4 regions of the Azoarcus sp. DN11 genome follow, and region 2 is predicted to be linked to each of the others. Evidence: predicted binding sites of a transcription regulator. Region 2 holds the regulator's gene; each other region holds the start of a gene.
What was found. The regulator FNR, encoded in region 2, switches genes on or off when oxygen is low (the NO sensors DNR and NnrR bind a similar motif). The targets are predictions, from matches to a motif close to TTGANCTAGNTCAA.

Region 1: a site for FNR is predicted at 1,618-1,631, ahead of CDA09_RS07310 (hemerythrin domain-containing protein). Genes of this name have one in related genera too.
Region 3: a site for FNR is predicted at 2,868-2,881, ahead of cobA (uroporphyrinogen-III C-methyltransferase). Genes of this name have one in related genera too.
Region 4: a site for FNR is predicted at 2,839-2,852, ahead of CDA09_RS12590 (OmpW/AlkL family protein). Genes of this name have one in related genera too.

The regions. Positions count from the first base shown of each region.
Region 1 covers NZ_CP021731.1:1,584,973-1,589,788, reverse strand. Annotated here, with positions in the region: gene CDA09_RS07315 (DUF748 domain-containing protein) at 1-1,382, opposite strand, end outside; gene CDA09_RS07310 (hemerythrin domain-containing protein) at 1,688-2,131, shown strand; gene CDA09_RS07305 (DUF2249 domain-containing protein) at 2,131-2,346, shown strand; gene CDA09_RS07300 (hypothetical protein) at 2,343-3,605, shown strand; gene CDA09_RS07295 (ferritin-like domain-containing protein) at 3,642-4,816, opposite strand, start outside.
Region 2 covers NZ_CP021731.1:3,642,666-3,647,481, forward strand. Annotated here, with positions in the region: gene CDA09_RS16815 (MerR family transcriptional regulator) at 46-507, shown strand; gene CDA09_RS16820 (sulfite exporter TauE/SafE family protein) at 514-1,221, opposite strand; gene hemN (oxygen-independent coproporphyrinogen III oxidase) at 1,350-2,741, opposite strand; gene fnr (fumarate/nitrate reduction transcriptional regulator Fnr) at 2,875-3,621, shown strand; gene CDA09_RS16835 (hemerythrin domain-containing protein) at 3,661-4,191, opposite strand; gene CDA09_RS16840 (SirB2 family protein) at 4,191-4,586, opposite strand; gene CDA09_RS16845 (NnrS family protein) at 4,590-4,816, opposite strand, start outside.
Region 3 covers NZ_CP021731.1:3,786,431-3,791,246, forward strand. Annotated here, with positions in the region: gene CDA09_RS17520 (Lrp/AsnC family transcriptional regulator) at 1-110, opposite strand, end outside; gene ahbB (siroheme decarboxylase subunit beta) at 107-1,162, opposite strand; gene CDA09_RS17530 (cytochrome D1 domain-containing protein) at 1,164-2,351, opposite strand; gene CDA09_RS17535 (c-type cytochrome) at 2,399-2,698, opposite strand; gene cobA (uroporphyrinogen-III C-methyltransferase) at 2,985-3,788, shown strand; gene CDA09_RS17545 (nitrite reductase) at 3,935-4,816, shown strand, end outside.
Region 4 covers NZ_CP021731.1:2,745,304-2,750,119, reverse strand. Annotated here, with positions in the region: gene CDA09_RS12600 (hypothetical protein) at 1-798, opposite strand, end outside; one part of gene prfB (peptide chain release factor 2) at 821-1,843, opposite strand; one part of gene prfB (peptide chain release factor 2) at 1,845-1,925, opposite strand; gene CDA09_RS12590 (OmpW/AlkL family protein) at 2,067-2,744, opposite strand; gene recJ (single-stranded-DNA-specific exonuclease RecJ) at 2,919-4,610, opposite strand; gene CDA09_RS12580 (hypothetical protein) at 4,607-4,816, opposite strand, start outside.

The sequences.
Region 1 (4,816 bases), 2.1 Mb from region 2:
GCGGCGATGCGCCCTTCGACTTCCAGCGGATTCAGGCGCAGGCGGTCACGATGGCTGCTCTTCTCGCCGGCGTCCGTGCCGAAGTCGAGGGCGAGTTCGGCGACCGCGTCCGGCGCGGTGCTGACGTTGCGGGCCTCGAACTGCAGGTCCTTGATCTCGGTGCGGAAAGGCTCGCCGCCGCTGTTCGGCCCGCCCGCGGCGCGGTCGTCGACGCGGATCGTCGCTCCGCTGATCTTTGCGTTATCGAGCGTGAACAGCAGCGGTTCGGCGGCCGGGGTAGCCGCTGCGGCCTGCCCCGTCGCCTCGGGCGTCTCCGCGGCGGGTTTGTCCGCGGCGGGAGGGGGAAGGATCTCCTGGAAGTTGAGGCGTCCGCTGGCCAGGCGGACGATGTCGACCGTCGGCTGGCTGATCTCGAGGCGGTCGAAATGGAGCTTGCGTGCAAGGGGCTGCACGTCGGCAAGGCCGAGCGAGAGCCTGGGAAGGTCGAGCAGCGGATTGCCGGCGGCGTCCTGCAGCTTGATCGAATCGAGCGCAACCGAACCTTTCAGCGCAACCTTCGGCATTTCGTCGGCGGCCTGCGAGAAGGCGAGTTCGATGTCCGTCGACACACGGCCTTCGGGCAGCCGGAACGCCGGCTTGAACGGCAGGTAGGCCACATAAGGCGTGAAGTCGAAGCCGTCGAGCTTGAGGTCGAGGACGGTGTCACGGTCGTTGGCGAAGGGACGGGTACGCCCGACCAGTTGCAGCGGATGGCCGTTGATCAGCGCGGAGACGACCGGCTCGGTGAAGAGTTCGACCTTGACCGGAAGGTTGGAGACGAAGGGCACGCCGATGGTGAGGTTGGTGATCTCGTTCCTGACGCCCACCGTACGGTCCTCGACGGTGACCGTGCCGTCGACCAGCTGGATGTTGTTGAGCGAGAACAGCGCCGGCTTGTCGTCCGGCGATTTCGGACGCGCTGCAAGCCGCTCCTGCACGTCGGTCCAGTTGTGGCGGGACTCGTCGAGCCGGACGAAATTGATGCGTGGCGCCTCGAGGCGGAGTTCGCGCAAGACCAGGGCGCCGCGGAAAATCGACTCGCTTTCGAGGTTGGCGTAAAGCGATGCAAACGAGAAGGCACCGGGTTGGCCATCGGCTTCGGCGATGCTGAATCCCTTTGCGGTCACGGACAGCGCGAAGGGGTTGATGTCGATGTCCTCGATGGTCACCTGGCGGCCGAGGATGTCGGACGCGATCTTCTGCCCGAAGTGGCGCACCAGCGGCGGCGCGACCAGGAATCCGAGCACGGCGATGACAAGGACGGTGCCGGCCAGCCACTTTGCCGGGCGCTTCAGCCGCGCAGGATCGAAACGGAACTTGCGAGCCAGCCCTTCAACGGACATGCAGTGCCTCCACGAGAATACCGGACGGGTGGGCGGACGTTTCACGCGCCCAATGACATCAATCTAGCAGGCCCGCGCGCGGGTGTGAATCTTGCGCGCGCGATCCTTGCCCGGTGCGCATTCTGGCCATGACATGCCTGTGTGGATGTTTCCGGCTGTAAATGCGTTTGCCATTGCACCGCGCGTGGATTCCCGATTCGGCCCCGCTCCTGAATTGATTGGATACACGAACGGTTTGATAAGCATCAAGGATCCCCCTTCGCGGATTGGGAGAATTGCAATCACCTAACCGGAGACCCGCGACCATGAGCCAGATCACTTCCCTGATGACCGACGACCACCGCAGCTGCGACCAGACCTTCGCCCGTGCCGAGACGGCTGCAGCCAAGGGCAAGTGGGACGAGGCAAGCGCAGCGTTCGAGCAGTTCGCGGCAGAAATGGAAAACCATTTCGATGCCGAGGAATCCCTGCTCTTCCCGAAGTTCGAAGCCGCCACCGGGATGACCGAAGGGCCGACAAAGGTGATGCGCGGCGAACATGCCGAGATGCGCAGCGCGCTCGCCCGCATGCGCGACGCACTCGCGAACAAGGACGGCGACGACTATGCCGGCGAATCGGAAACCTTGCTGATCCTGATGCAGCAGCACAACATGAAGGAGGAGAATATCCTTTATCCCATGTGCGACTCGCACCTTGGCGGCTCCGATGTCGCCGCCGGGCTGAGCGAGCGCCTTCACGCGAGGGCCTGATGAAAAAAGTCGTAGACGCGCGCGGTCTGGAACCACCGCAACCCTTCGAACTGGCGATGGATACGCTGGCGGACCTGCCCAAGGGCGAGAGCATGACCTTGTTGCTGGACCGCATGCCTTACCCGCTGTTCCGGATCCTGGACCGCGACGGCTACAAGTACGAGAACCGCATCCGTGACGACGGCGTCGTCGAAATCGACATCCTGAACCCATGATTCCCGACGGGCAGACCCTCAGCTACGACGCGGCGCCGGCTTTCTCGACGCCGCTGCGTTTCTTCCTGACCGCACCGATCTTCGGCGTGGCTGCCGGCGCAACGCTGCTCGCCGCACCGGAACTGCTCGATTCGCGCTGGACGCCGGGGGCGCTGGCGGTCACGCATCTGGTGACCGTGGGCTTCATGCTGACGGTGATGCTGGGGGCGATGTTCCAGGTGCTGCCGGTGGTGGCGGGCGCGGTGATTCCGCGCTCGGGCCCGATCGCGACCATCGTGCATCTGGCGATGACGATCGGGGCGCTGTGCCTCGCGTGGGGGCTCGGCAGCGGTTCCCACGGCTTTCTCATGCCGGCGACGGTGCTGCTGGGGGGCGGACTGGCCATCTTCGTCGCAGCGGCCTTCCTCGGGTTGCGGCGAATACCCGTCGCGCAGGCGACACCACGCGACATGCGCATCGCACTGCTCGGGTTCACGGTCGCGATCGCGCTGGGCATGGCGCTGGGGCTGACCCTGTCGCGCGGCCTCGCCCTGCCGCTGCTGGTGGTGCTGAAGCTGCATATCGGCTGGGCGCTGTTGGGCGGAGCCGGGGTGTTGCTCGCGGCGGCGAGCTGGGTGGTAGTGCCGATGTTCCAGATCACGCCGAACTACCCGGCGCCCCTGACGCGCTTCTGGGCGCTGGGCACAGGCGCCGTGCTGGTGCTGTGGAGCGCAACGGTGTACGGCGAACTGGGCGTCGCGGAGTTCGCGCTGTCGACCGCGCTCGCAGTGCTCTGCGTGGCGTTCGCGGTGAGCACCCTGAAGCTGCAGCGCCAGTCGCGCCGGTCGGTGCCGGACATGACGACACGGGCGTTCCAGCTGGGCATGGGCAGCTTCATCGCGGGACTCGCGTGTGTGCTGGTCGCACATCATTCGGACCACCAGGCCTGGCCCATCCTCGCGGGCATCCTGGTACTGCATGGCGGCTTCGTCAGCGTGATTGTCGGCATGCTCTACAAGATCGTGCCCTTCCTCGCGTGGCTGCACCTGACCCAGGACGTCGGCAAGGCGCCGAACATGAAGAAGCTGCAGCCCGACAAGCCGATCCGGCGTCACCTGGGCGTGCACGCGGCGGCGCTCGCGGCGCTGCTGCTCGCCGCGCTCGCCGGCAATCCCTGGCTGATCCGGCTTGCCGGCGCCCTCGTCACCGCCGAGTTCATCTTCCTCTTCGCGAATATCGTCAAGGTGCTCGGAAACTATCGCCGGGCGCACGCGGCCTGAGCGCCACCTCATTCGGTGGCGCGGGTGAATTGAAACTCAGGGCGCGCGTGCCGCGATCTGCCTGTTGTCGCTCAAGGCGACGAGAGTGGTTTCGGCCACGCCCGCGGGGTAATCGGCCGGCAGGGCCGGAGCCATCGCCTTGGCGAGCTCCATGCTCTCCCGCACGAGGCTCGCGATGAGCCGCCGGCTACCCACCATGTCGAGCGCCGGCGCACTGCCGAAGTTCAGCGGGTCGAAAGGCAGCCCGCCGCCGAGGATGGGCAGGTGCCGCCCGAGGCTCAACAGCGGCCCGGACATGTGCGCCAGAGCGAGGCTCCGTGGCATGTCGTCGCCGCTGCGGAAGTGCAGGTCGAGCAGCAGCAGTGCCGTCCAGTAGTGCAGGTCGGCGAGCCAAGCCAGGGCGCGCAGGTCCGGGTTCAGGATCTCGTTCTCATGCCCCACATAGGCCGTGGGGTTCACCGGCACCGCGTAGGCAGGATACGCGGGATCGGTCGGCGCCAGTTGCCAGGCGTCGCGATGGCCGTCGAAGGCCGGGTGGTGCGCCAGGAACACGTTCTTGAAGAAGATGAAATGCTCCTTCTCCCCCTCCGCCTTGATCGCTTCCAATTTGGCCAGCCAGGCGTCGAGTTTGGGCATGCCCGGACGGCGACTCACCTCCCCGACGAGGGCGATGAGCGCGTTGTAGAGGCTGCCCACGTGGTTGGGACGGCGCTTGGGGCCGATCATCGCCAGGACGCTGTCGGCGAATTGTGCGTCGGCAGGACTTCGGGGGCCATCGAAGAAGCCGATCGGGGCCTCGGCGTAGATGTACTTGGAAAGGCTCCGCGGGCTCAGCGGCTCGAGGTTGAACTCGAAGGGATAGATCTGGGGCTCGTACGGAAACTCTGCCGAAAGCAGGTTGGGGGCCGCCCCGAGGAGCACCAGCAGGTGGTTGACGCTCGCCAGGTGCTGCATCTCCTGCACGGCAACCCCCAGCAGCGTATCGGCTCCCGGAGTGCCGCTGCCCGCTAGGGTCCGGTAGGCAGGGGTAAGGGAGAAGCCAGCGTAGAGGTACTGGAGCATCAGTACGTGCTCCACCTCGCAGGCTTCGCGCAGGAGCCGAACGAGTTCCAGATAGGCATCGTTGAAGCTGCGCACCACCCGGGGACCGGTGGTCGCCGGGGGATTCGCGTTGGCGCCCCAGGCGGGGCCCGTGAGTCCGACCAGTACGG
Region 2 (4,816 bases):
ACTGGGGCAGTCTAGACCCTGTACCAAAGTACGGAGTCAATCCCCATGAGCGAGCTCACGATCGGAACCCTGGCGAAGTCAGCCGGCGTCGGCGTCGAAACCGTGCGCTACTACCAGCGTCGCGGCCTGCTCCCGCAAGGCGGTGCGCACAAGGGCGCCTTCCGCGTCTACGGCACCGACGAACTCGCGCGCCTGCGTTTCATCCGTCGCGCGCAGACGCTCGGCTTCAGCCTCGAGGAGATCTCGGAACTGCTCGCCCTGGACGAAGAGACAGACCGCGAGCGTGCACGCGCGTTCGCGCAGGCGAAGATCGCCGACGTCGAATCCCGCATCCGGCAGCTCGAGGAGATGCGCAGTGCGCTGCAAGGCCTCGTGACCTGCTGCGAACACACCGAAGCGCCCGCCCCCTGCCCGATCCTGCACGCGCTCTCGACGGCATCCGAGGAGCCGCCCACTTCGCCGCCCGAGGCACACGCTCACGGCTCGCGAACGCGAACATCCTCGTGAGGCGACTCACACCTCGCAGACGACGCCCTTCCACAAGGCTCCGCCGAGCGTGGGCGCATGGAACAGCCCGAACACGCCGAAGCCCAGCACGAGCGTCCCCGCCACGAATCGCACGCGCCGGTTGCGGGTAATGTCGCGGAAGCGCTTGAACAGCATGCCCGCCAACATCAGATTCGGCAGCGTCCCCAGGCCAAAGGCGAGCATCAGCCCTGCGCCGCGCCCGGCGGACCCGGTGACCAGCGCGGTGGTCAGCACGCTATAGACGAGGCCGCAAGGCAGGAAGCCCCACAGCAGCCCGAGGGGCAAGGCGTGCCCCACCGAACGCGCCGGGATGAAACGCGCGGTGAAAGGCTGGACACGCTTCCACAGCACCAATCCGGCCCGCTCGACGGGCGCGAGCAGGCCCGTGAATCCCGTCAGGTACAGCCCCAGCGCGACGAGCATGAGGTTCGCCAGCACATACAAGGCCATCTGGACCGGAAGGACGTTGGAGAACAGCATGCCGACGGTCCCGAGGGCGCCGAGCAATCCCCCCAGGATCGTGTAAGTCGCGACCCGCCCGAGATTGTAGGCCAGGTGCACCGGCCACTGCCGCCCGGCGCGACCCGGCATGTTCACAGTCAGAGCGCCGACGATCCCGCCGCACATGCTGACGCAGTGTGTGCCGCCCAGAAGGCCGATCAGGAAGGCTGCGATGTAACCGGTTTCAGGCATGGCAAGGACAAAAGGGCGGGAAACTCACGCGGGCGGGACACGAAAGAAGAACGGGCGCCCGAGGACGCCCGCACTGTACCACCTTCTCCCGCCCCAGGCAGCCCGCGACAACGGGCCGCCGGCCGGACTCAGATGACCTTCGAATAACGCGCGCGCTCGCGGTCGGCGCGCAGGTAACGGTCGAAGACCATCGCGATGCCGCGCACCAGCAGGCGCCCCGGCGGCAGCACGCTGATCCACTTGTCGCTGACCTTCAGCAGGCCGGCCTCCTCCATCGCCTTGAGATCCTCGAGTTCGGCGGCGAAGTATTCGTCGAACTTGATCAGGTGCGCGATCTCGATCGAATCGATCGACAGCTCGAAATGGCACATCAGCGCCTGGATGATCGAACGACGCAGCAGGTCGTCGGCCGTCAGCTCGACGCCGCGCAGGACCGGCAGTTCGTCGCGATCGAGGGCGTCGTAGTACTCGTCGAGCGTCTTCACGTTCTGCGAGTACACCGGGCCGATCTTGCCGATCGCCGACACGCCGAAGGCCAGCAGGTCGCATTCGGCCTGCGTCGAATAGCCCTGGAAATTGCGGTGCAGGCGCCCCTGGCGCTGGGCGATCGTGAGCTCGTCGTCCGGCTTGGCAAAGTGGTCCATGCCGATATAGACGTAGCCCGCCTCCGTCAGCCGGCGGATCGCCATCTGCAGGATCTGCAGCTTGGTGTCCGAGGTCGGCATGTCGTTGATCGAGATACGGCGCTGCGGCTTGAACAGGCCCGGCAGGTGCGCGTAGCTGTACAGCGAGATGCGATCCGGCGACAGCTCCAGTACCTGCTCCAGCGTGCGGTTGAAGCTGATGATGTTCTGGCGCGGCAGGCCGTAGATCAGGTCCATGCTGATGGACTTGAAGCCGGTGGCGCGGGCCGACTCGATCACGAGCCTGGTTTCATCGAAGCTCTGGATGCGATTGACCGCTTCCTGCACGTCTTCGTTGAAGTCCTGCACGCCCACGCTCATGCGGTTGAAGCCGAGGTCGGCGAGCAGCTTCACGGTGTCGAAGTCGACCTTGCGCGGATCGACCTCGATCGAGTATTCGCCGTTCGGCACCAGCGTGAAGCGCTTGTGCACCGAATCCATGAGCTGGCGCAGCTCGTCATGCGACAGGAAGGTCGGCGTGCCGCCGCCGAGGTGAAGCTGCGTGACCTGGTGGCTACCGCCCAATGCGGCGGCCTGCATCCCGATTTCCTTATCGAGATACTTCAGGTACTTCGCCGAACGTGCATGATCTTTCGTGATGATCTTGTTGCACGCGCAGTAGTAGCAGATCGTGTTACAGAACGGGATGTGGAAGTATAATGAGAGCGGTTTGCTCACGCCCCCGACACCGCGTTGCGCCAGCCAGTCCCGCAATGCACGGGCATCGAACGCTTCGACGAAGCGGTCGGCCGTCGGGTAGGACGTGTAGCGCGGCCCATTGATGTCGAACCGGCGAATCAGCTGCTGGTCGAACACAAGATCTTTCTGACTGGTCATGGATGTTTCGCTTGAGTGCATTCCGTACGATCTCAAAAAGCCGCAGTTTTGTGGTTGACGTGGATCAACGGTCCATTCCGCCGGGCGCCTGCCACTTCTCGGTCGATGTAGAAGGAACAATATTATCGTGCAAATGAAGGCGACGGTGCCGATTACAGTCGCGAGCCTGAAGGTCGCATGCTCCCAGTGCAACCTGGTCGAACTGTGCCTGCCCTTCGGGATGTCGGAATCGGAAATCGACCGTCTCGACGAACTGGTCGGTGCGCGGCGCAAGATCAAGCGGCAGCAGCATCTGTATCGCGCGGGCGATCCGTTCGAGGCGATCTACGCGATCCGCGCAGGTTCGTTCAAGACCGACGTGCTACTCGAGGACGGGCGCGAACAGGTCACCGGCTTCCAGATGACCGGCGAAATGCTCGGTCTCGACGGCATCAGCACCGAAGCCCATTCCTGCAATGCGATCGCGCTCGAAGACAGCGAAGTCTGCGTGATCGCCTACAGCAAGCTCGAGGAACTGTCGCGCGTGGTCGAAGGCCTACAGCTCCAGTTCCACAAGGTCATGAGCCGCGAGATCGTGCGCGACCACGGCGTGATGACCCTCCTCGGCTCGATGCGCGCCGAAGAGCGCCTGGCGGCCTTCCTGCTCAACATGTCGCAGCGTTTCACGGCGCGCGGCTTCTCCCCCGCGGAATTCCACCTTCGCATGACCCGCGAGGAGATCGGCTCCTATCTGGGCCTCAAGCTCGAAACGGTGTCGCGGGCCTTCTCGAAGTTCCAGGACGAAGGCCTGATCGCGGTCCAGCAGAAGCACATCCGCATTCTCGACATCGTCGGCCTGAAGCGGCTGATCCAGCACCCGTCGCCGTCGCCCCGCCCCTGACCGGGGTGCGTGCCGTGCCGCCGATTGCGGCGCCCCGCCCTATTGGCGCCGCCGCGCAGTCATCGTTCCCGACAGCACCTCGATATCCTGCGCGCCGAGCACGCTGCGGGCGACGGGGAGCAATTCGCCTTCCTCCCGCGCGATGTGACGCCGGTAAGCGCCCGCGAATTCCTCCACCGCGGCCGGCGTCAGGTCGGCACTTTCTCCGCGCGCGATGCACTCGAGCCGCGCGCGCATCTGCGCCCAGCCCGCGAACAGCCGCTGGTGATCCGCCAGGATCCAGTCGATGAGCGTACCGAGCTCGCCCCGCCGGGCCTCATCGACGCGCTCGCGCAGGACGGGAAAGAGATCGTCCTCCTCGTCCTGGTGGTGCTTCACCGCGGCAACATCGAAGTAGCGCATCACGTTGGTCGCGGCCTGTTGCGCCTGGCGGTCGGGACCATGCTCGGGAAGCCAGGCCGCGAGCCGGGCCAGCGTGGCCAGTTGTGCCTGCAGGCGCTCATGGCAGGCTTCGAGCATCTCGAGCGGGGTTTCGAAACCCGGCGACGTGGGGATCAGCGAATCGGCCATCAAAACACTCCGGTAAGAGTCAGGAATCCGGCGGGGTTCTTGCTCAACGCCACCGAGACGATCCACGAGAAAGTGACGACGGCCGCGGCCAGCGCCAGCACGCGGGTCCGCATCGTGCGACCCCAGCGCAGCGCAGTCGCGCCGAGAAGGATGTAGACGACGAGACCGATGACCTTCGCGGTGACCCAGGGCACGACGAAGGGATACTGCCCGCTCATCACCGCAAGCGTGATCGCGCTCCCCAGGAATACCGTATCGATGATGTGCGGCAGGATGCGCGTCACACGATGATCGACGAGGGGACTCCGGAGCATCATCCATAGGCCCTGCAGCAGGAAGCCGCTGCCGCTCAGAACGGCACACGTGACGTGCAGGTGCTTGACCGTCAGGTACATGGATCACCCAGGGCGACCGTCGCTGCGCGGCCGCCAGTAGATTGGCAGGTAGCGTGTGGCCCAGGCGCCGAACACGCCCAGCCAGCCCAGGACGGCGAGCAGCATGACCGTGGCGGACCAGCCCGCGGGAACCACTTCAGCAAGGACCCGGATCACGACCACCAGTTCCAGCCCGAGGAACAGTCCCCAGGTCAGCCGGTCGGCGACGAGCTTGCGTCCGGAGTGGCCCA
Region 3 (4,816 bases), 140 kb from region 2:
CCGACGTCGGCGAAGGGGTGCCGGGTGAGCGGGAAGTCGCCCTGCAGCGCATTGATCAGCGCGCGATCGGCGTCGTCGAGCACGGCGGCAGGCATGCGGGCTTCGTTCATTTGTCGCTGTCCGTCAGATAACATGCACCCTGCTGCTTGAACCGGCGGCAGCTGAAAAGCACCTCGTGCATCCAGAGGTCGAGGCCGTGGCGGCGGGCCATGTCGTCGCGAGCCATGCGTACCGCGTCGCGCGAGCGTCCGTGGATCATGCAGAAAAGGTTGTAGCGCCACCCTGGCAGCGCGCGGCGGCGGCGGTAGCACAGCGTGACGGCCGGCTCGGCCGCGAGCAGGCGGCCGAGCCGGCCGACCTCCTCGTCCGGAACGTCCCACACGCACATCGCGTTGGCGCGGAAGCCGAGCTCGTGGTGTCGCACGACGATACCGAAGCGCTTGACGATGCCGTCGGCGAGCCAGCGCTCGATCATCTCGATGACCATCGCTTCGCGCAGGCCAGCTTTGCGCCCGAGCACATCGAAGGGCTGAGAACGGAGGGGCAAACCTTCCTGCAGGGCGCGCATCAGGCCGCGCTCCAGTTCGGGCAGCGCACAGGCCGCCGCGGAAATCGCCTGCGCGGACGAGGTTGCGCACGCATTCGCAGTGCGCGCCGCGCCGGCCAGATCGAATCCGAGATCGATGTGGAATTCCTCCTCGAGGGGCAGCACGATCACCGCACAGCCCGTGTCGCGTTCGATGCCGTCGACGATTTCGCGCAGACGCCCAGGGGACGCCGCCGTAACGACGAACCAGAGGTTGTAGGCGTGTTCGCGCTGGTAATTGTGATTGACTTCGGCGATCGCGCTCACGCGAGCGGCGATTTCCTCGAGTCGCTCTGCTGGCGCCGCAAGCGCTGCCAGCGCGCTGGCGCCAATGCGGCGCGGCGCGAACACGGCCCCGACGCGGCTGACGACGCCCGAGGCCTGCCAGGCCCGCAACGCATCCAGCACTTCGTCTTCGCGCAGCCCGCATTCGTCCGCGAGCGCCGCGAAGGGCCGGGAGACGAGCGGAAACCCGCGTTGGAAGTCGTTGAGGAGCCGAAAAGTGCGGGAACAGGCCGGGCCGCCGAAAGTCTGCGCTGCGCCTGACTCGAGCACGTGCGCGCCGTGACGGCCCATGTCAGAACCCCGTGCGGAACGCGCGGCTGGTAAAGAAGATCCCACTCGGACTCGCGACGGGGAGTTCCGCGAGCTTCCGGCGGCTGCGGGTGTCGTAGATCGCGACCTTGTTGTCGTCGCGCGCCGAGATCCACACCGCCTCGCCCCGGGGGGTGAATTCGAGGTGCAGGATCGCGCGGCCGGGCTGGAAGGTATCGACGAGCCGGTTCGTGAAGGTGTCGATCACCTGCATCCAGCCGTTGTCCGGGAAGGCGAAATTCACCCACACCTCGCGCCCGTCAGGCCGCGCCATCACGAACACGGGCTGGCTCTTCACCGGGATGCGCGCAACCTCCTTCCAGCTCCCCATTTCCACGACGAGCACCTCGTGGTGCCCGATGGCCGGCAGATAGACGCGCCCGGCCGCGACCGCCCAGCCGCGCAGGTGCGGCATCTTGTACACCGGCAACGCCTGCTCGCCGCGGCCGTATCCGGGCAGGATGGTGCGCACGCCCTCGCCCGGTTGCCACAGGTCGAGCATCGACAGGCCGTCCTCGCCGAACAGGCCGGCGATGTAATAGCGGCCATCCGGCGTGACGAGCGCATCGTAGGGCTGCTTGCCGGCCGGGTAGCGCTCGGTCTTCGGGTGCTTCGGGTCCGAGAGATCGGTGACGCGGATCTCGTTCGCGTCGAAAAGCGAATAGATGAAGCGGTTGCCGGGTAGATCGGCGAGGCCGACTACCTTTGAGCGCTTGCCCTCCGTGCCGTAGTCGGCCGGCACGTCGGCGACGAGTTCCAGCGTGTCGGCATCGAAGGCCTTGATCCCACCCGGTTCGTAGTTCTGCGCGACCACCAGGCGGCCATCCTGCGAGATCGCGCCGCCGATCGAGTTGCCCGCCTGCACGACGCGCCCGGCGACCGTCGCGGTCAGCAGGTCGACCTTGGTAAGCCCGCCGTCGCGCCCGAACACGTAGGCATATCGCCCGTCGCGCGAGAACACCACCGACGCGTGCGACAGGTCCCCGAGCCCCGACACCTGCGCGAGCGACTTGCGCCCGGAGGTCTCGATCACCTGCACTTGCCCCGTCGCACGCTCGATCACCACACCGAGGTCGCCGGTGCCGCGCAGCGGCGCCTGAGGCGTCGCACAGGCGGACAGGAGCAGCACAGCAACAATCCACCACATGTACTTCACGATCAGGTGCAGCATTTGACCCTCAACTCATATTCGAACTGCAAGGATGCCCGGGCGCCCGCTCAGCGCGCGGTGCCCGAATCCGCCGGGAAGCCCGCCTGCAGCCGTTCCACGATCCACGCCGCCTCATCGTCGGCGACGATACCGCGAAACGGCGGCATCGGTGTACCGGGGCGGCCGCCGAGAATGGTCGCGACGAGGCTGTCCCGCGGTTTGTCGCGCAAGGCGGCAACCGTCAGTGCCGGCCCCAGCCCGCCCTGCAATGTCAGTCCGTGGCATGAACCGCAATCCTGGCGCACCAGATGCACCAGTTCGCGCATGCGCTCGGGCTGCGGGGCTGCCTGCTGCGCACAGGCGGGCATTGCCGCAGCCAGCGCGACCGATGCCAGAAATATCGTCCGGAACACCCCGCTCGACACGCTTCGACCTCCTGAAGATTGGCTGGCCCGCCCCGCGCCGTTTCCCCGCTTTCAGGGAGATTGGCGGCCGACGCGGCAAGGCAAGTATCAATCGCACGGCATCCCGCGCTCCTTGATATCGGTTAATTTCCCGGACGCGGTGTAGGGATACAGTGTCGGCGCGATTCAGCTGTTTGCCATCGAGAACCTGCCGCGCAGGCGCGTCCGCGCGGCCCCTGGAGAGCCATCCATGAGCACGCACAAGGGTGTCGGCGGCCACGCCCCCCACTCCGTCGGCAAGGTCTACCTGGTGGGCGCGGGCCCCGGCGATCCGGACCTGCTCACGCTGCGGGCGGCACGCCTGATCGGGGACGCGAAGATCGTCGTCTACGACCATCTCGTCGGCAAAGGCGTCCTCGCGCTGGTCAATCACGGCGCACGCCTGATCTACGTCGGCAAGGAATCCGGCAACCACTCGCTGCCGCAGGACCAGATCAACGGCCTGCTCGTCGAACTCGCGCGCACCGGTCTCGACGTCGTGCGGCTCAAGGGCGGCGACCCCTTCATGTTCGGACGGGGCGGCGAGGAAATGGAGGAGCTCGTCGGCCAGGGCATCGCCTGCGAAGTCGTGCCGGGCATCACGGCCGCGTGCGGCATCTCCGCCTGTACGGGCATGCCGCTCACGCATCGCGACCACGCACGATCGGTGGTATTCACGACCGGTCATCTCAAGGATGGCAGCGTCAACCTCGACTGGCCCGCGCTCGCGCGGCCCAACCAGACGGTCGTGATCTACATGGGCCTGGGCGCGCTCGACATCATCTGCCGCGAGCTCATCGCCCACGGCCTGCCCGGCGACACACCCGCAGCCGTTGTCCACGCCGGCACGACAAGCCATCAGATCACCCTGACCGACCGCATCGACCGCCTTGCCGGATCGGTGAGACGCGCGGGAATCAAGTCGCCCGCACTCATCATGGTCGGCTCCGTCGTCTCGCTGCACAGTCTTCTCACGCAGGTTCCGCATCCCGACGAATTTGCGCTCACGGCATGACAAAACCCCTGGCCTGGTGACTTCGTCATAGACGTATTGGTTAAGCCCCCAATTTGATCAAGGTTAAGGATTTGCCCTCCGACAAGGATCAATCTCTGGCGCTGAAACGCTTTACCGCACGACATCTTTCAGAAGGGAGATCGCAAATGAGTAAGCAACGCAAATGGCTGTCCGGCGCAATCGTACTCGCCAGCCTGCCGCTGGCTATCGCGCAGGCCTTCGCCGAAGAACCCAAGCATATGGGCGAAGCTGAAGCGAAATACCAGGCCGGCGGTTCGCCGCTCGCCGACGCGGACTTGTACAAGGACAGCAATCCCGACGCTCCCAAGATGAGCAAGGCCGAATTCGACAAGGCCCGCAACATCTACTTCCAGCGCTGCGCCGGCTGCCACGGCGTACTGCGCAAGGGCGCCACCGGCAAGCCGCTCACCCCGGACATCACGCTCGCGCGCGGCACCGAATACCTCAAGGTCTTCATCAAGTACGGATCGCCGGCGGGCATGCCCAACTGGGGCACGTCGGGCGAACTCTCCGACGACGAGGTCGACCTGATGGCCCGCTATGTCCAGCAGACCGCCCCCACCCCGCCCGAATTCGGCATGGCGGACATGAAGCAGACATGGAAGGTCATCATCCCGCCGGAGAAGCGGCCGACGAAGAAGATGAACGACTTCAACATCTCCAACATCTTCTCGACCACGCTGCGCGACAGCGGCGAGGTCGCGCTGATCGACGGCGATACGAAGAAGATCATCAACATCGTCAAGACCGGCTACGCGGTGCACATCTCCCGCATTTCGGCCTCGGGTCGCTACCTGTTCGTGATTGGCCGCGACGCGCGCGTCAACATGATCGACCTGTGGATGGAGAAACCCGACAACGTCGCCGAAATCCGCATCGGGCTCGAAGCACGCTCGGTGGACACATCCAAGTACAAAGGCTACGAAGACAAGCTCGCGATCGCCGGCGCCTACTGGCCGCCCCAGTTCGTCATCATGAACGGCGACACGCTCGAACCGCTGAAGATC
Region 4 (4,816 bases), 900 kb from region 2:
GGAGGTGGCATCGAGCCCGCGCAGCCAGGCCGCGACGTCCGAGGAAGAGATCCCCGACGCTCCCAGCGTGACGCGCTGGGCCTCGATCTTGTTCAGCGCGCGTTGGAAGCCCGCATCCACGCGTGCCAGCTTGGATTGTGCGAGGCCGATGCGCTGTGCAATGCGGGCGATGTCGAAGTCGACCTCCGGATCGGCCAGCAGGCTCTTCAGGATCTCGGTACCGCGCGCGAGCCAGCGCCCGTTCGCGGAAAGCCGCCGGCGTGCGCCGAGGATCCGGAACTCGGAGCCGGACGCGATGGCCTCTTCGAAGTGCCAGGTGAGGTCGTTGAGCTTGGACAGCAGGTGTCCCAGCGCATCCGGCGTAACGCCGCCGACTGCCTGCAGGCCCGCGAGCTGCGCAGTAAGGAATCCCAGTTCGGCGTCCTCCTCGGCCGAGAAGCGCAGCAGCATCGCGATCGCGGCGACGGCGTTGCGGCCGAGGTCGGAAAGGTGGTACTGGCCGTCGTCCGCGTAGGCGAGGAGGGCGTTGTCGCGCAGGCGCTTGAGCACCGTCTCCAGCTTCACCGGATCCAGGAACGTGAAGCGCGCACGCAGCGCGTCCGGGGACCAGCGCGGCGCCTCCGATTCCTGGCCGATCTCGCGCAGCACCAGCAGGCGCAGCAGCACTTCCGCCTCGGAGCCGCGGAACAGCGTGATGAAGGCGTCGATCAGCGGGCGTGCCGCGGCGAGCGCGCCCAGTTCGGGCACGTCGTCCGCGGCGACGCCGGGTGCGAGGAAATCGGCGAGGTCGGGCGTCATTCAGGTCGTGCGGGAATGACGCTTACACGCCCTGCTTGAGGCTCGCCGCGATGAAGTCGTCGAGGTCGCCGTCGAGCACGGCCTGCGTGTTGCCGACTTCGTGATTGGTGCGCAGGTCCTTGATGCGCGACTGGTCCAGCACGTACGAGCGGATCTGGTGACCCCAGCCGATGTCGCTCTTCGAGTCCTCGAGCTTCTGCTGTTCGGCCTGGCGCTTGCGCAGTTCCAGTTCATACAGGCGGGCCTTCAGCATCGACATGGCCTCGGCCTTGTTCTTGTGCTGCGAGCGGTCGTTCTGGCACTGCACGACGACGCCGGTCGGCTCGTGCGTGATGCGCACCGCGGAGTCCGTCTTGTTGATGTGCTGGCCGCCCGCACCCGACGCACGGTAGGTGTCGATGCGCAGATCGGCGGGGTTGATGTCGATCTCGATCGAGTCGTCCACTTCGGGATACACGAACACCGACGAAAAGCTGGTGTGGCGCCGCGCGTTGGAGTCGAACGGACTCTTGCGCACGAGGCGATGGATGCCGGATTCGGTGCGCAGGAAGCCATAGGCGTAGTCGCCGCTGACCTTGATCGTCGCGCCCTTGATGCCGGCCACTTCGCCTTCGGACTCTTCCATCACCTCGACGTTGAAGCCCTTGCGCTCGCAGTAGCGCAGGTACATGCGCTCGAGCATGCCGGCCCAGTCCTGGGCCTCGGTGCCGCCGGCGCCGGCCTGGATTTCGATGAAGCAGGGGTTCGGGTCCATCGGATTGGAGAACATCCGGCGGAATTCGAGCGTGTGGACCTTGGCCTCCAGCGGCGCGAGATCGTCCTCGACCGCAGTGAGGGTGTCCTCGTCATCCTCGGCCTGGGCCAGTTCGAACAGGTCCTTCAGGTCGATGGACATCTGCTCGATGTCGCGCAGATTGACGACGATGTCCTCGAGCTGGCGCTTTTCCTTGCCTAGCTCCTGCGCCTTTTCGGCATTGTTCCAGACTGCCGGATCTTCCAGTGCGCGGGTTACTTCTTCGAGCTTCGACGCTTTCTCGTCGTAGTCAAAGATACCTCCGAAGTTCGCGACCGCGGGCCTGCAGGTCGTCGAGTTTCTGGGCGATGGCGTTGAGGCGTTCGGCTTCCATGGCAGGCTCCGGGCAAATCTGGAAAACCAATAAGTATACCCGGTTCGGGTCGCTTCGCGCGCTGACGAGGTCATCTTCGCGGCACTGAAAGCAGAACGGCGACCCGCAGATCGCCGTTCCGTGTGCCGGTGTGAGCCCTGGTCAGAATTTGTAGCCGATGCCGACCATGTAGACCCACGGATCGATATCGACATTGACCTTGACCTTGCCCAGCGCAGCATGGCGGGCCGTCGCCTCGCTGTCGATGTCGATCCGCCAGACCGCCGCATTCAGCACGATCCGATCGGTCAGCATGTAGTCGACGCCCGCCTGCAGCGCGAGGCCGAAGGAATGCTTGCGGTCCAGCTCGGAGAATCCCTGTGCCTTGCGTGCGCTCGTCAGGCTCTCATTGAAGAACGTCGTGTAGTTGATGCCGGCACCGATGTATGGCTGCCACTTCGAGCTGGCATCCATTGGGAAATACTGCACCGTCACCGTCGGCGGCAGTTGCTCGATCGTGGCGAGCTTGCCGTTGAGGCCGGCCGGGAGCCCGCCGACGCTGACGGAGTGCTTGAACGGAGTGGCGGCGAGAAGCTCGACGCCGACGTGATCCGTCAGCATGTAGCCAAAGGTCAGGCCGAGTTGCGTATCGTCGCTCACGTCCACCTTGGAGCCCGGGATCCTGCCGGTCGCGGTCGACGACACGTGCGACTCGCCGATTTCCGGATCGACCTTGGCCGCACCCGCGCGGACGATGAAGTCGCCTGCCTTGTAGGCGTGCGCAGCGGGACTGGCGACACCCAGCGCGAGCATGGAGGCGATGACAAGCGATTTCTTCATAACATACTCCCTTTGCATGACGTGATTGAATGTGGGCGATATTACCCACTTTTCTTTCGTGGATATGTGCGCCGCACAAATAAATCACTCATGTTTGACAAGGATCAAAAAACAGGCCCCGGGCGACATCCAGAGATGTCGGCCGGGGCCAGATTGCATTGGAAGACGCGGGATTCAGGCTGTCTCGAAGTGCTCCAGCATCAACTGAAGGCTCGTGACACCGTTGTATTCGTTTGGTGAAAGGCGGAAAGCTGCCCGGATTTGCGGTGGCGCACCATCGACACAATTGAAGCGTATGCCGTCGAAGCGGACGTTGTTCTTTGACAGTTGGAGCTTCAGGTGCTTGTCCTTGAGGAGGCGCTGATTATCGACCCGGAATACATCGTCGAACAGTGGCGCCGCGAAGCCCTGGCCCCAGATGTCCTGCTCGATCAGGCGCGCCGCCTCGAGACTCATGTATCCGGATTCGAGCGGGCCGTCGGTTTCGAGGGTGCGGGTCAGGTCCGACGGATCGACAAGCGACTGCACGACTTCCTCGAAGACGGACTGGAAGCGATCGTAGTCGCCCTCCAGGATCGTCAACCCTGCCGCCATGGCGTGCCCCCCGAAGCGCAGGATCAGGTCGGGATGCTGCTTGCTGACGAGGTCGAGCGCGTCACGAAGATGCAGGTTCGGGATGGAGCGGCCCGAACCCTTGAGCTGTCCTTCGTCCCCCCGCGCAAACGCGATCACCGGGCGGTGCAGCTTTTCCTTGATCCGCCCGGCCACGATGCCGATCACGCCCTGGTGCCAGTCGGGCTCGAACAGGCTGGCCGTTGCCGTGTTCCCCGGCTCGAAACCCGCCAGGCGGGCGAGGGCGGCTTCCTGCATGTCCTGCTCGATGCTGCGCCGTTCGCGGTTCAGCCGGTCGAGTTCCTGCGCGATGTTGAGCGCGCGCCCCATGTCGTCGGTGATGAGGCATTCGATACCGAGGCTCATGTCGGACAGGCGGCCGGCGGCGTTGAGCCGCGGACCGAGTCCGAACCCCATGTCGAAAGTGCTCGCCCGGGCGGCCTCGCGGGCGGCAACCGAAAACAGCGCGCGGACCCCCGGTTGCATGCGGTCCGCCCGCATCCGTGCGAGCCCCTGCGAAACGAGAATGCGGTTGTTGTGATCGAGCTTCACGACATCGGCCACCGTGCCGAGCGCGACGAGATCGAGCAGCTCACCCAGGTTCGGCTCCTGCCGGCCGGCAAACGCGCCGCGATCACGCAACTCGGCCCGCAGGGCGAGCATCGTGTAGAACATCACGCCGACGCCGGCCAGGGATTTGCTCGGGAAATCGCAACCGGGTTGGTTCGGGTTCACGATCACGTCGGCCTCCGGCAGCGTATCGCCGGGCAGGTGGTGGTCGGTGATCACCGTTGCCATGCCGTAGCTGCGGGCGGCCGCAACCCCTTCGACGCTCGCGATGCCGTTGTCGACGGTGATCAGGACGTCCGGCTCCATGCGCGCGGCGAGCTCGACGATGGCGGGTGTCAGCCCGTAACCGTATTCGAACCGATTCGGCACCAGGTAGCCGACGTCCGCGCCGAACGCCCGCAGCGCGCGCACGCCGACCGCGCAGGCAGTTGCACCGTCGCAGTCGTAGTCGGCGACGATCACCATGCGCGCGCCGGCTTCGATGGCATCCGCAAGCAGCTCGGCCGCTTCGCGCGCCCCCTTCAGCGCTGCGGGAGGGATGAGGGCCTTGAGTGAGTAGTCGAGCTCGTCGCGACGGGCAATCCCGCGCGCGGCGTAGATGCGGGCGAGAAGAGGATGCGTGCCGGCGTCGATCAGGCGCTGCACGGCTCGGGGCGGGACTGCCCGCGGCTGGATTCGGGTCATCGGGGGGCTGCCTGGGAGAATGGCTGGCGTTGGCCGCCGTCGGCCGCGGCAGTGAGTGCGAAGGATTTCAGCAGAAGGTCCAGGGAGAACGGCTTGCGCCAGAATTTCCAGGCGTCGGCCGTGCGCACGGTCAGTTCGAGGGTCCCGCGGTCGCCCGCTGCGGTAATACGAAGCTCTTTCAATCGCTTGCTTCGCAGCGCAGTCGC